DNA from 4 places in the Candidatus Nitronereus thalassa genome. Region 3 is predicted to be linked to each of the others. Evidence: riboswitches for the same ligand, from Rfam matches in the RefSeq annotation. Region 3 holds a riboswitch; each other region holds the start of a gene.
What was found. A riboswitch is a leader RNA that binds a small molecule or an ion and turns the genes downstream of it on or off. The one in region 3 is predicted to bind cyclic di-GMP.
Positions count from the first base shown of each region.

Region 1: linked by a shared signal. The riboswitch ahead of PPG34_RS06350 (fibronectin type III domain-containing protein) and the one ahead of PPG34_RS14870 (response regulator) in region 3 are both predicted to bind cyclic di-GMP.
Region 2: linked by a shared signal. The riboswitch ahead of PPG34_RS01460 (Flp family type IVb pilin) and the one ahead of PPG34_RS14870 (response regulator) in region 3 are both predicted to bind cyclic di-GMP.
Region 4: linked by a shared signal. The riboswitch ahead of PPG34_RS10425 (hypothetical protein) and the one ahead of PPG34_RS14870 (response regulator) in region 3 are both predicted to bind cyclic di-GMP.

Region 1 covers NZ_JAQOUE010000001.1:1,394,464-1,398,255, forward strand. The annotation lists gene prsR (PEP-CTERM-box response regulator transcription factor) at 1-1,127, shown strand, start outside; cyclic di-GMP riboswitch class I at 1,661-1,742, shown strand; gene PPG34_RS06350 (fibronectin type III domain-containing protein) at 1,805-3,792, shown strand, end outside.
Region 2 covers NZ_JAQOUE010000001.1:273,692-277,483, reverse strand. The annotation lists gene PPG34_RS01475 (TadE/TadG family type IV pilus assembly protein) at 1-15, opposite strand, end outside; gene PPG34_RS01470 (TadE/TadG family type IV pilus assembly protein) at 124-759, opposite strand; gene PPG34_RS01465 (TadE/TadG family type IV pilus assembly protein) at 765-1,301, opposite strand; gene PPG34_RS01460 (Flp family type IVb pilin) at 1,544-1,723, opposite strand; cyclic di-GMP riboswitch class I at 1,822-1,902, opposite strand; cyclic di-GMP riboswitch class I at 2,379-2,461, opposite strand; gene PPG34_RS01455 (prenyltransferase/squalene oxidase repeat-containing protein) at 3,048-3,792, shown strand, end outside.
Region 3 covers NZ_JAQOUE010000001.1:3,283,982-3,287,773, forward strand. The annotation lists gene PPG34_RS14850 (hybrid sensor histidine kinase/response regulator) at 1-255, opposite strand, end outside; gene PPG34_RS14855 (hypothetical protein) at 233-385, shown strand; gene PPG34_RS14860 (response regulator) at 595-1,152, opposite strand; gene PPG34_RS14865 (response regulator) at 1,167-1,673, opposite strand; gene PPG34_RS14870 (response regulator) at 1,685-2,149, opposite strand; cyclic di-GMP riboswitch class I at 2,236-2,329, opposite strand; gene PPG34_RS14875 (response regulator) at 2,570-2,953, opposite strand; gene PPG34_RS14880 (ATP-binding response regulator) at 2,928-3,792, opposite strand, start outside.
Region 4 covers NZ_JAQOUE010000001.1:2,311,438-2,315,229, reverse strand. The annotation lists gene PPG34_RS10430 (zinc-dependent peptidase) at 117-1,133, shown strand; cyclic di-GMP riboswitch class I at 1,447-1,527, shown strand; gene PPG34_RS10425 (hypothetical protein) at 1,872-2,132, shown strand; gene PPG34_RS10420 (hypothetical protein) at 2,175-2,630, shown strand; gene PPG34_RS10415 (macro domain-containing protein) at 2,734-3,222, opposite strand; gene PPG34_RS10410 (hypothetical protein) at 3,317-3,580, opposite strand; gene PPG34_RS10405 (ABC-type transport auxiliary lipoprotein family protein) at 3,620-3,792, opposite strand, start outside.

The DNA of each region.
Region 1 (3,792 bases), 1.9 Mb from region 3:
CAGTCAACCGTGATTTAAAAATTATCATGGCCACTGGCAACACCGATCGACGACATGCGCTTAAAGCCATTGAACTTGGGGCCTACGATTTTTTGGAAAAACCAGTAGATCTGGAGGTGCTCAAAGTCGTCCTCCAACGAGCCGACTACATTCTTCGTCTTGAACGAGAAAACCGCTCTTTAAGGAAACAAGAAGATCAAACTGATTTTGAAGCCATTATCGGCACCAGCACACCGATGCAAAAAGTATTCGAAGTCGTCAGACGAGTTGCCAAATCCGACATTTCGGTACTTGTGATCGGAGAAAGCGGCACCGGGAAGGAACTCATTGCCCGGGCGCTCCATCATCAGAGTGACCGCGCCAGGGGTCCGTTCATCGCGATCAACTGCGGCGCCATCCCAGAGAATTTGCTGGAAAGCGAATTATTCGGTCACGAAAAAGGCGCCTTTACCGGTGCCCATGCCCGCCGCAAAGGCCGCATCGAATCCGCAGACAAAGGCACATTGTTTTTAGACGAAATTGGGGAACTGCCAACAGCCTTGCAAGTAAAACTCCTCCGGGTGCTACAAGAACGATGCATCGAGCGAGTGGGAGGTCGGGAATCTATCGAAATCGATTCAAGAATTGTCGCAGCCACCAATATTGACCTCGAAAAAGCCATGGCTCAAGGGCAATTTCGCGAAGACCTTTACTATCGGTTGAATACCGTAACGATTCCGATCCCTCCCTTAAAAGATCGAGGGGGGGATATTATCCTACTCGCGGAACGATTTCTCCAACGCATTGCCGATGGCGCAGGGAAAAAATTTGCAGGGTTTACCAAGGAAGCCAAGATCAGTATCGAACGATATCACTGGCCCGGAAATGTCCGAGAATTGGAAAATCGCATTAAACGGGCCGTAGCCATGGCCGATGGGAACCGGATTACTCCTGAAGACGTTCAGTTGGATTCACCAACGGTTGGATATTCAGGGTATACCCTCAAAAATGCTCGAGAAGCGGTTGAACGTGAACTCATTCAACGCACCCTGGAGAAAACCGGTGGCAATATCACACGTGCGGCTTCTGAGCTTGGTGTCAGTCGGCCAACACTACATGAATTAATTACTCGATATTCACTTCGATAGTTCAATTCACACTCTACGGCCAAAAAGGAAAGGCAACAAATAGTAATCTGCACTTATTCGAAAAGAATGAGATTACGAAACGGGACGATCATTCGTAAATCCTAATTTTTCGTTCATCCCAGTTATTATTAGATACTAGTTGAGGGTACCTTGTTATAAACAATAAGTGGATTTGAAATATTAGAAAAAACAACAATGCCTCACTAACAATCCATCGGTTTTGTCACTATCGGCCTTTTGTTATCATCAAAACTCATTCTCCTTCTTTCCCTCTTCCAGAATTTCTAACAATTTCTTCAGCTGACCAAATCTATTGATTTATTAGCGAAATTCCTTCTTCATTTTCCTTGAACTTGGCACAAAAGAAACAGCCTAAAAAAATAGTGCTTAAACAACCTACAAGTTCTTTCATTAAAGTCTTTACCTTTCCCTCCGATAAAGGATGGAGCAACAGTTAGAATGATTTAATCGAGAGACAATAAACCTATTCATGCCTATGAACGATTGTTGAAACACATAGTTTTTCGGCCCCTTCTCGATAACGGCAAACCCATTGTGAAATGGGGACGCAAAGCCACGGGTCAGTGAATAAACACTGATAGCCGGGTTACCGAAGGAAGGGAAGAGCATACGCTCTCCGAGAGGATGGGGCCATCCGACTTATAAGGAGGAGTCCCATGTCGCACCGGAGCGTCGTTTGTACGTTTTACGCCTTTATCATTTTTACTCTTCTCACCCTATTCCCCTTCCAAGTTTTTGGTGCGAATGATGGAGAAGTTAGCCTCACATGGAATTTAAATGGTGAGTCGGATATTTTTTCCTACAACCTCTACTTTGGAACTCAGTCGGGAAATTATAATGCCCCAGGCTCTCCCATCTCCATAACGCACCCGCAAAATTCTACCACTGTAACCAGACTTCAAACTGGACAAGAATACTTTTTCGCCCTAACGGCTATTGATCAAGCTGGACTTCAGAGTCCACCCAGTGATGAAATTAGTACCGTCGTACCCGGTAGCATTGCCGACACCACGCCCCCAAGCACCCCGGTCCTGCAATCGGCGGTAGCGAATTCTTCCACGCAAGCCACGCTGACCTGGGCGGCCGCTACTGATAATGTCGGGGTCACGGGCTATACCCTCTATCGCGACAATAATCCGATCACTACCACGTCGAACCTGACGTTTGTCGATACCACGCTCTCCCCCGACACCACCTATGACTACTTCGTGATGGCTCATGACGCGGCAAACAATTCGTCAGGCGCGTCTGCTCCCATGGCAGTAACTACCACCAGTGCTGGTGATAGCTCACCGGTCGTCGCGTGGAAAGCCCCTGATCAAAATCCGGGGGGCGCGTGGATAAACTCGGGCTGGGATAATCGTACCTTCCGCATCTTGCTCGATGGCGACTCCATCACCCGCTCGGGCTCCACGATCCAGCTTACCCTTCAAGGACGCTCCTCCGGCAGTTATACACTTCAACGCGTTTCGCTCGTACAACGAGATGGCAATACCCTCAATGGAGTGGATACGAGTTCCCGGCAGGTGACCTTTGGTGGGTCATGGAACTCCGGCGTCACGGTCCCCGCCGGCCAGACCGTCACCAGCGATCCTATTGCCTTTGATTTGGTCGCGGGCCAGGATGTGTTTCTCACCTTCTGGGCACCAGCGGGACAGCCTACAGCCTATTACACCATTTACACCACAGGCACGAACACCTCCGCATGGGTCATTCAGGGTGCGGACCAGAGCTCAGCGATTGATTGGGAAAGTTTCAACATCCCCTCTGGGCAGACAAGACCATATATCTATACGGCCGCAACCCTGGAAGTGCTCAGCTCTGGGGGAACTCCCGCGGATACCACGCCGCCGAGTGTGACATCGATTACGTCTGCGGTAGCGGACTCCGCCACGCAAGCCACCCTCACGTGGGCTCCAGCTACCGATAACGTGGGGGTCACCGGCTATACCCTCTATCGCAACAATAATCCCATCACCACCACGGCGAACTTGTCCTACGTGGATGCGCAACTTTCTCCCTCGACCACCTATGCCTATACCGTGGTGGCTCATGATGCTGAGGAGAATACCTCTGCCTCGTCGGCGGCGGCCTCCGTCACAACACCCGCACTGCCCGATACCACCCCACCGAGCACTCCGATCATGCAATCAGCGGTGGCTAACTCCTCAACGCAAGCCACACTTACGTGGTCGGCGGCCACGGATAACGTCGGCGTCACTGGCTATACCCTCTATCGCGACAACAACCCGGTCACCACCACGGCGAACTTATCCTACGTGGATTCTCAGCTTTCACCTTCGACCACCTATGCCTATACCGTGGTGGCTCACGATGCTGAAAACAACGATTCCGCTCCCTCGACTGCAGCCTCTGTAACTACTGCGGCTCCTGCCGACACCACGCCCCCAAGCACCCCGGTCCTGCAATCGGCGGTAGCGAATTCTTCCACGCAAGCCACGCTGACCTGGGCGGCCGCTACTGATAATGTCGGGGTCACGGGCTATACCCTCTATCGCGACAATAATCCGATCACTACCACGTCGAACCTGACGTTTGTCGATACCACGCTCTCCCCCGACACCACCTATGACTACTTCGTGATGGCTCATGACGCGGCAAACAATTCGTCAGGCGCGTCTGC
Region 2 (3,792 bases), 3.0 Mb from region 3:
TTTAATTGGTTTCATATACTGCTCCCCATCACGGACAAAATTTGTCTGTAGCTATCTGCCCGGGAAATCTGGCGTTCAATTGTTACCAATGTTACCAACCCTTTTTCGCCTTCAAAAAAGCGATCAAAACACCGCCTTGCTCGTAATCAAAATCCCATCCGACTCACCATCTTGGCCGTATTGGCCCAGCTCATCGTAGAGATCATAATTATTCACGGTATGCCCTGAAGCATTAAAAAATTCTTCCAAGGGGGTGACAGGTTGATGTACATAATAAACTTTGACAATAGTAAACTGGGAAATCGGGGCCGCTTGTACTTCCACGCTATCGTCATACTTTAAAAGATCGTACAAATTTTGCGGCAAATCGCAGGTTGGACTATTTGCAGGAGAATCGACGCCATTGCCTGCAATCGCATCTAATGATCCAAGTTCTTGCACCGTGCATGTTGGGTCTGGGTTACTGGCATTTTCGCCAGCGTCGGCCTTGGCAAGATATATTTTGTACAATTCTGGATTTTGCGTAAAATTAAGTGGGGCGCTTGATTCCGCCATGAGGTCCAAAAGGTCTGAACCATTTTTTAGGTCACGAGACGCTAAACTGCCCCCTTCTCTCGTAATATTGGTCACAACCGCTTGAGCCTGTATCAGCGTGCCAAAGTCCACGATTACAAAGATAATGAGGAGGGCAATGCTGACCAACACGGAAAACTCAACTGCCGCCATTCCTTTTTGATTTCGAACGATGTGATTAGCCATGGCGTTTATACCCCCTCCACTGTGAAATCTTCGTTACGATAAGTCGCTTCAGCTCTCAGAGTAATTGCTTCTGATTCTGAGAAAAATTGGCCGATAAGCGGTGTCAAAAATTGATGTTGATAGTCAACCTTGATTCTCATGTAATCTGCTGGATTACCGGCATTTGGGGCGAGTTCATCAAATGTCAAGCCACCTTCTTCGTCATCGTTTGCGCCAGCCTTCCAAATAGAAATGTCATCAGCTGGGTCAATATTCATTAACCCAATTTCACCCTTTTCATGGATGACCTGTCTGATAGAAGCATCTCGAGTTTGAGGATTTCCATTTTCATCATTTAAAACTTCCCCAACTAATGCCAAACGCATGCCTTCTCGGGTGGCATATTGGAGCGTATGTTGATGAAGAAAATACCAGCCGAATTCCATGACCCCCATTATCAAAATGACAAATGGGAGCAACATCATCGCCATTTCAGTCGTTGTGTTGCCGCGCTGGCTTTTGATTGCACGAGAGGGTGAGATCTGCGTTGTCTTCACGTTCATAGTGGTTCCCTCAATATTCCCAGTCGACTTTTTCCTCGGTCCCAATCCATGGGGATGGAGGAGCACCTCATGCGAAAAGGCGGCAAGGAACAAAAATTTTTATAGTCGTGTGTGCTGGTTGGTAGATCCATACAGGCCACTATTTATCCCAGCCTTCCCTGCGTAATCCCTTTGAGACCTATCCGATGCGAAGATCGGATAGGTTCTCAGAGGGGAACAACCGAAGGAGCTTACATTGCAGATTAGCTGGCCGTAGCAGCCGCCATATCGTTGGCAATGGAGTTGAAGGTATTAGACACCGTGGTACCTAATTGAGTCACTGCTGTCACAATCGCGGCAGCAATAAGAGCAGCCAACAATCCGTACTCAAGAGCGGTAGCCCCTTCTTCATCCCGAATAAACTGCATGACAGAATTCGTCATATCGAATCTCCTCACGGGCACGATAAATAAAGAATATTGCCGAAACGGGGTGGCCCGTATTTCCACCAGCCTCGGCTATCCCCTTTTCCTATTCCTCCTCCGGCAACCCGGCTTTCAGATCGCTGACCTGATCCGTGGCTTTGCGCCCCCGCCTCACGACAGGTTTGCCTTTATCGGGAAGGGGAGCCCGACTAGGAAGATGTTTTGATGTCAATAGTAGATGTTCACGTTGCCAGCACAAATCTCGCTTGCTACTAGACTGGGGTTCCACTTCCCGAGGGGCTGGCTGAGCAAAGGATTTATGGCCCCGCGGAGGAACGATGCCAGTGCTTCTTACTCCACAGCCAAAACCAAAGGAACCGTAATCTGAAAGATTGGATTTACGTTTATTTACTTCTAGGAAAGGACCTGTTTTTAAATATTTTTGGGAGAGTAGCGCACAATGCCGTTGGGAACCTTTAACAAGAACCCATGGCTTCAAAACAGAATATTTCGATGTAATGATGGAGCTTAGAGAAGAGGAGTGTTTCCACTGATTATTGTGGGATTCACATGGATTATCTTCAGGCAGCAACCAATACCAAGTGGTCATAGAAATCTCCTCTTAGAGCAAGCAGGAGAACTCCATCCCTATGGGTGGCACTGCATCCCTTCCTTCGACAACCCGGCTGTCAGCTGAAATTCTTCTGACCCGTGGCTTTGCGTCCCTGCCTCACGACAGGTTTGCCATTTCGAGAAGGAGTTCTCGATTCACTATTAATTTCGTACTAATGCATCCAATTCTGCTATCGGTTTGCCCTTCTAAAACCTTGCGTCCCACCTAGACCATCTTTGAAGAGACAAATAAAAGGATAAGGCTTAGAGCTTTAATTAAAATTTTCAGGCTCAAGAAAATCGCTTCAACATCACTCGCTTCTGTACTCCTATCGGCTTGATTTTGCCTTCCCTTGATTAGCATTCACCCTAGGTAAAAATGATGTATTTGTCCGGTTTTCTTGCTGTAAATTCTCTATCAATTCATGGCGTTCTTTAACTCAAATGACCTCCAAACTTAATTAAGTATTCATTCCCTTTGAAAAAAACCTTTCACGTATTTCAATACCTGGAGTACGAGATTCCCTAGGAGAACAATACCCTGACAGTTAAAAATAAAGTCCTTTCACATTCAAACCGAAAATTCCATTGCCAGAGCTCACTCTTTGCCCCCATTTTTGACTCCATTAATAGTTTGGCAAGGACATGGTTAACGCATGAGATCCTATTACATCCAAAATACAAGCAATTGTCCTAGGGCTTAAGGGCACGCCAGCACTGGAAAGTTTCTGTGGAAATTCTTCTCAATGAACTTCGCACTCGAATCCGTCCTAACGGAGGGTTCCTGTTCACTACTCAAGGTGAGGATCGTCCGGATGCTACGGCCTGGGGCACCATCATCCTTAGTCACTTTAAACACGACGCACAAGTCCTCCAACGCTCCCGAGATTACTTAACCTCCTTTCAAATGCCAGACGGTCGGGTAAGTCTTTCTCCCGATCACCCCGAATCTTTTTGGCCAACCCCAATTTCAATTTTGGCTTGGGAAACATCGAAATCCCATCATGTGTCGCGAGAGAAAGCCATCCAATTTCTACTAAATTCCTCAGGAGAGCATTGGATAAAAAATCCTGAAACACCTTTAGGCCATGACCCCTCTTTAAAGGGATGGCCCTGGATTGGCCATACCCACTCATGGGTCGAGTCTACAGCCATGGCCATGACGGCCTTACATAATGTTGGCTTTTCCGATCATCCCAGATTAAAGGAAGCCACAAGTATGATCTTGGATCGTCAATTATCCCATGGGGGGTGGAACTATGGAAATACAATGGTTTTTGAACAAGAGCTCAAACCCTCACCCGAAGATACGGGTGCGGCACTGTCGGCTTTGGCTGGGAGAATTTCCAGGATTCACATTTCTAAAAGTCTTGAATTTTTACAGACCGAATTCACACGCCTTCGAACGCCGATTGCAGTAGGATGGAGCCTTCTGGGTCTTAACGCTTGGAATGAAACTCCCCCCGATGCCACAA
Region 3 (3,792 bases):
TTGTATGGTTCGAACATATTTTACGAGGTCAAGGCCCGTGTGGTTGCCCAAGCGGTAATCGAAAAGAAATATCGCGTACCCATGTGTTTGAATGCGGTGTGTTGCCTCGTCATAGTCCGAAACCCAATCAAGGTGAAATGTCGTTTCCTCTACTTGAGAAAGTATGTTTTTGATGATGTGATAATCATCTTCATCATCTTCAACCAGTAATATTTCAAGGGGAGATTGTGTTATGAGTGAGGTATTCGTCATCATCAATGCGGGGCTCCAGGTGTGGGGATGGCCAGGGACAACAATGAGCCAGGTGAATACTGTGGCCTGGCATGAGTTGCGTATGACCGTCTATCGATCTTTGTCCACTTCCTCTTGTGTTTCTCTACTCTAGTAATCGGTGTATCATTTGCGTACTTAAGTCCTCTCTGCTTTGCGAATGGGCGATATTCCTTCGTATTTATGAAGGTTTCACAGGGTTTTGCCCATAAAGATAAAGAATGGGGCTGAACAATAGAGCAAAACAAGTAACAACCAGAGGTTTGAACAATACGATTTTGAAGACTTATTGGGTAAAGAAATTTTTTGGAAGGGTTGTATGATTTATGGCTGGGGAAGTTGGACGAGGTGTAACCAGTAATAATCCAACGCCAACAGGGTGTCTCGATATCCCTCGAATGACGTGGGTTTGGTCATGAACGCATTTGCGCCTTCTTGGTAGGCGCGAAAAATTTCTTCACTGTTCCTCGTGGTAGTGAACACGACAATGGGGATGGTGTAGAGGTCTTGATCCTTTTTCAGAATCCCAAGGACTTCATGCCCATTTTTTTTCGGCATATTGAGGTCCAATAAAATAATGCCCGGACGAGGGGCGGATTGAGCGTGAGCAAATTCTCCATAATGGTACAGATAATTTAAGACAGCTTGGCCATCATGGATAAACCTCAGTTCATTCCCGGATTGAATTTCTTCCCAAGCCTCCTGGGCGAGTAAGCAATCATCTGAGTCATCATCTACCATCAGAATGATTCGGCTTTGGTGGTTCCCCTGAGCAATTGACACGGGACCACTTTTGGTGGAATCCGGTGGAAAGGCGGCAAGCGGGGAGGGGACTGCTTCTTCTTCCCTAGTGCTGGCTAGAGAGGTGTCTGAATGGATCAATCTGTGGCTCCTTACTAGTGAGACAAAGAGTCCCAGGCAGGTTTATCGCTGCCATAGGGAAGTTCTACCATGTTGGTCCAATATTGGCTTAGGGCACCCACGATGGTATGAAATTCTTGGGCCGAACGTGGTTTAGTCATGCAGGCATTGGCTCCCAAGGCATAGGTTCGACAGGTATCTTCTTCATCAATCGAGGTGGTCATGACTACTACTGGAATATGGCGAAAGATTTCATGATCCCGGATTTCCTTTAAGGCCTGATGGCCATTTTTTCTCGGCATGTTCAAGTCAAGCAAAATCATACCTGGAAGGGGAAAATCTTCAGTATCAGAAAACTTTCCACGACGATGGAGATAGTCGAGAAGTTCTTCGCCATCTCGAACAAACTTTAGGGCATGAGGACATCCATATTCTTCCCAGGCATCCTGAGTGAGTAAACAATCGTCTGGGTCGTCATCGGCCATCAGAATCGTTCTGGAAGGATTCTCTATGGACATCGTTGCTAAATGTGACATTTTCATACTGGTTCTCCCTAGTGATTCGCGGAAATAAGGGTCCGTTGATTTTTTAAGGCAGACCAAGCTTGCCGCACATCCCGCATCACCCGAAGATATTCATGAAAAGTGGAAGGCTTCGTGACAAAGCCATAAGCTCCTAAAGCATAAGCTTCTGAAGCTTCTTTGGGTGTTTTAGAAGTACTGAGAACAATAACAGGAATATCTTGAAGGGTCGGATCGGCTTTGATGTCCGCGAGAGATTCCAAGCCGCTTTTTTTGGGCATGGACAAATCTAGTAAGATAAGTCCTGGGCGGGGAGCGGTCTCGGGAGAGGAATAACGATTTTGTTGATACAAATAATCGATTAATTCGTTCCCGTCTTGCACAAACCGAAGCTCATTGCCATGCCCTGTTTCTTCCCAAGCTTCCATGGCGATGAGGCAATCATCAGTATCGTCATCAGCAATTAATACCGGTTCCAGAAGTTGTAGCGACGGCATGGTGGCATCTCCTTATAGCAGCACACGACCAAAAAAAACGCCCATCCTGTAAAAGGAATGGGCGCAACAATGCCAACAGCGGTCATCGTGGTAGCCGGGCGTACCCTGGGAAACGAGTTTCCCTTATCAGGTCCCTTGGCTTTGCGTCCCATCCTCTCGGGTGGTTTGCCTTTGTCACCTTGTAGAAGGATGTATCGGTGTCCTCGATAGAAACTTAACCTGAAACCGGACGCTGATAGGTTTTTTTCGTGGATAGAATCCTAAAGATTACACTTGAGGCTTCAAAAGGGTAGTTGCCTATGGATGAGTGAAAGAACCGCGGATTGATCTAGTGGCACGAAGTTTTGAGACACTTGCATACCCGTGGCAATGGAATGGAGTAGGGTGTGTTGGAAAGTAGACTGGTGGCCGCCTTGTTAATTATGACCGGGCGGCTTGGCCTGCGAGGCCCTTTTGGATGAGGGTGAGAAGGTCTTGTGCCTCAAAGGGTTTCTCTAGATAGCCCAAAGCCCCAAGTTCCTTGGCACGTTCTCGGAGGCCGGGTTCTTTACTGGCCGTTAAGAAGATGACGGGAATGTCAGTGGTGAGTGAGGAGTCTTTTAGCCGTTCGGCTACGGTAAATCCCGTTCCCCCAGGCATGGAAATATCCAACAAAATAATGTCCGGATGATGTTGCATCGCCTGGGCCGTGGCCATGACGGCATCAAAGGCTACGACCACATCGTACCCCTGGCTTTTGAGCCTAATGGTTAAGGCTTTAATAATTTTTTCATCGTCTTCAACAAGCAGTATTTTGGACTTCACGGGACACTCCTTGGTTGAGTCTATGGCTGATGGGGTTGGTGCGGTTCTTTGGCAGGGTCAGGGTAAATTTGGTTCCATGACCCATTTGGCTTTGAACGTTAATCTGGCCTCCATGGAGGATGACGATCTCGCGGGAAATGGTTAGTCCCAATCCGAGGCCTCCCTCTTTTCGCGCATGTCCTTCTTCTACCTGATACAAACGGTCGAAAATATGGTCAAGATGTTCCGGCGCGATTCCGCACCCCGAGTCCTGGACGGAAATGCGAAGATTTTCCGGCTTGTCAGGATCTTCACAAGCACTGAGCGTGATGGTTCCTCCGGGAGGGGTAAATTTAATGGCATTGTTCAGTAGATTGGTTATCACCTGAGTCATGCGGAAATGGTCAATCCAGGCAATAAGTGGGTTCGGTTGGACCGATAACGCAATGGCGACGGACTTGTGTTGGGCTGAGGTATTCATGGCCGTTACGGCATGCGACAATAACAAACCCATATCTTCCTGTTGGCAGTTGATGCTTAGTTTGCCTGTATCGAGCCGAGTGATATCCAATAAATCATTGACTTGGTTGGTGATCTGCCCCAGACATTCTTGGGAGATCTGAAGGTATTCCCGTTGCTCTGGGGTGAGTGGACCTGCCAATTCATCGAGCATGATTGCCGTAAACTCTCTGGCAGCGGTGAGAGGGGTTTTTAGTTCATGTGCCAGCGTGTGATAAAAACGCTGTATTTCTTGATTTTGTTTGGTGAGCACTTGATTGCTGTGTTCTAAACGGTGTTGATGGTCGGCAAGCGTTTGGCGGAGTTGGGATTTTTCCAAGGCGTTGGTGATGGCCCTATGC
Region 4 (3,792 bases), 970 kb from region 3:
TATCTGAGAAATCGAGAATTTGCTTGGGGTACTCTCCTAAGGTTTTTGAGCAGCTCCATTTTTCGTATAGTGAGAAAAGTAACATTCTTCTAAACGTTTCAAAATTGTTGATCAACATGGATGCACGTCAACACCAAGAACATTTCACTCATCGGTTATCACTATTTCTTTCCGGGATGATTTTTTTGTTGCTCTTGGTAATGTTGTTGGCCGGGAGACAGGAAACTTCGGAAATTGTTATTCGCATTGTGGGAGCTTTCCTTGTGGTTGCTTTTTTGTACTGGTTTTTGACCCGCAAAGCTCGGCGGAGGTCGGTGCTTCGGAAGCAGCCATTTCCCGCAGAGTGGGAAACCATCTTGCAGCGAGAGGTGCCGTTTTATCAATCACTCGATGAGTTGGAGAAAGCCCGTTTTCGGGAAGAGGTGCGAATCTTTCTTTCTGAAAAACGAATTACGGGCATTCAAACCTCAGTCGATGACACGGTGCGTGTGTTGGTGGCGGCGAGTGCGATCATTCCGATTTTTGGGTTTCCTGGGTGGGAGTGGGACCAAATCAGCGAGGTGCTCCTGTATCCGACGACATTTAATGATCAATACGAGATTGGCCGTACGGGAGATGAGGATATTCTTGGCATGGTCGGAAGCGGGGCGATGAGTCGTATGATGATTCTCTCTAAGCCTGATTTACTACAAGGTTTTCGCAAGCCTCAGGATCGCAAGAATGTGGGTATTCATGAGTTTGCGCACTTGCTGGATAAGTCCGACGGTGCGGTTGATGGCGTGCCGAGTGTTGGTTTGTCACAAAGCGCAGTCGTTCCTTGGATGAAACTCGTGCATCGAGAAATGGATAAGATGCGGAGCCATCATTCGGATATTAATCCGTATGGATTGAAGAGTGAGGCAGAATTTTTTGCGGTGGCTTCCGAGTACTTTTTTGAAAATCCGGACAAGATGCGTCGGAAACACCCAGAACTTTATACGATGCTCGAAAAAGTGTTTCGCCAAGACCCACAATCACGTATGAAGAATGCTTTGCTCACAATGGTTGTTCCAAATTCTAGAGGACTGGGGCGAAATGCACCTTGTCCATGTGGAAGCGGAAAAAAGTACAAGCACTGTTGTTTGGCTAATTGATGAAAAACGCGACAATAGATTTTTATCAGTTGGTATTTTGTGTTCCATAAAAGGACAATGAAGAAAACTGGTGTTGATGGCTCTGGGGAGTTAGGTCAGCAGCCTACAGGAAAATTTTTTCATTCTGAATTTGTTGTTTTATTTCTTTATTGCCATTCAGATGTATTCCTTCAGTTGAATCACGATTCTTTATGAGCGGAAGGTGGTCAACGCCTTCGGGTGTCTCAAGTTCCACTAAACTATTCCGATTTGGACATAGTGAGATTTGTCTGATACTTTCTTGAAGTCATAAGCAGACCCAAGAAGAACCACTTCCCGATAAAGGCAAACCCGCTGTGAGGCGGGGACGCAAAACCACGGATCAGGCAAAAACCCTGATGGCCGGGTTGCCGAAGGAAGGAGAGAGATTCTCCGAATCCTCCCAGGAAGGAAGTGCCTTCTTTGTTTAAGGATGCTTCCGTGCTGAGGGGTTTTTTTATGCCATTTTTCGTCAGGATTTAGTTCGCCGCTGTGATGAAAGTGGCATTCCCTTCCTGATCTCCAACAGGCTCCATTCTTAATAAGCTTGCAAACGTCTTGTTTGCTGAATCTTAGTTGAATCCAAGGCCGGACTTTAACAACGAGTGCCCTTCACTCCGCCAGTACGAGAGGTGGGTGGGGAGTGGGAACGGTCGCTTCCGTCACGTTTCGGGCGATCCTATCTCACGTAATTTTCAATTCTCGGAAGGGGGAATCATCATGAAGTCAGAAGTTCCAGCAGAAGTACAATGTCCCAATTTGAAAGAGAAACGTGAAGTTGGTTTTGAAATTAATGTGTTTCGAGGTGCAGAAAAAGGTGGAGTGGAGGTGACAGGATGTTCCGAATTTTTGAACGGCAAAGGGGTGGTCACCTGTGGGCATAACTGTATTCACACCGAAGAGGCGCATGCCATCCACCAACGGGAAGTCGAAAAACATCAGAAGGAACTTGGAAAAATCGGAACCAACGTTATTGGCTAACAAACGAATTAAAATTCGTTTCCCTTAATTAAGGAGGTCTCTATGCAAAGATTGTTGTCTAAATGGTCCGCGGTTGGCACGACGCTATTGTTTTGTGTCAGTTTGATTTTTACCCCGGCAGTGTTGGCTTCCAAAGAAGGTGCTGCCCCTGCAGAGGTCGAGATTACGGTCAAGGTGTCTCAACAAGGGTTTCTGGATCATCGGAATAAGCCCTTTGGGCCGAAAAATCCCCTGAATATCCCCAAGGGAAAGGTGGTCCGCATTACGTTTGAGTTTAGCGAAAAGGTGACCAGTTTAGCCTATGGGGATACTCATCAGGTTTCGATTATTTCAAAAGATGGGTGGGAGCAAGAATCGAAGAAAATCTGGATGTGGGACCAAACAGCGAGCGTCACCTTTCTCGCAGGCGAAGAGGGGCGAACCAGTTATCGAGGCTTTTGTATTGTGGATTGCATCGGCATGGATCACTTGAATAATTTAGTCATCCATGTTGTGTAGTGGGCTCTTTCCCTACTCGTCACCATTCCTTATCCCATGGTGTTCGTGCAGAGGACCTAGATTCTGGCCCTCTGCACGGCCTTTTGGGGGAATGACACGCACCTTATAATTTCTCGGTGGCCTCTACTCCAGAGTGATAGGTCGAATACACGACAATGGGTATTTTTAAATCACCCAGGTGTTTAGCAATCAGCGGTTTGACATCTTTCCAATCCAAACCTCCGACGCCGCAGGCCAACTTCGGGAGGGCCACGCTGGTGAATTTTTCCTCCTCAATGGTTTTTCGCAAAGCTTTGAGACAGTGATTAACGTTTTCCACGCTGGCTTTTCCTGGTCTTCCCCCCCGAGTAGGTGGTGGCTCTTGCGTGAGCAGATTGATAATGCGTACTCCACCCGCTCCACCCCACGTCCATAATTCACCTGTTTTTGGTTCTGAGACTTGGCAAGCGTGCTTGAAGTCTTTGTACATGGCTGGCCATCGCTCTCGTAGCGCCAGGGCTAAGCCATTGGCGAAATTGTCATGGGGCGCCACTCCGTGGGCTATGGCATTGGCTTTGGTTAAGAGAATGTCCCCTTCTACTTCTTGAATCATGAATGGTCCTCCTTGGCGAGTGAGCCGGTAAATAAGATAGTGAATTTTCAGTTTGGAGTGCTTTGAATGAAAATGAACAATACTTAGAAATATCTCAGAACGCGTTTTTTATTCGTTCGTACCCTTTCTTGATTTCATCGGCTAACAACCCTGCGGCGGCGGTGACGGAATCAGCCGCCTCCCCAGCTTCTTCGCCCATTGTTTTCATTTTTCCTTTCACTTCTTCCCATTTGGTTTCAAGCTTTTCCCACTCATCTCGACCTTCGGCTTTCGCCAGGTGAAGTTTTACCTTGAGTTCATCACGTTGTTTCGTTAGCTCGTCAACCAGTTTTTTGAGATCGTCTTTTGTGTACCCCATAATCAGTCCCTCCTTAGCGATGAATGATGTCAAAAACCCTTAGCACTTTTTATCAGTGGGTTCGACCCTACAAAGGGAAACCCACTCTGAAATTTCTTTTAATAATTGTTCTGTGGCGGAATTGGCGGCTTGAACACCGCCATAAGGGTCGTTGCTTTGTGCATTTTCCAATACCGTAAATTCTCGCGTGGCTAGGACGTGAAAATTTTTCA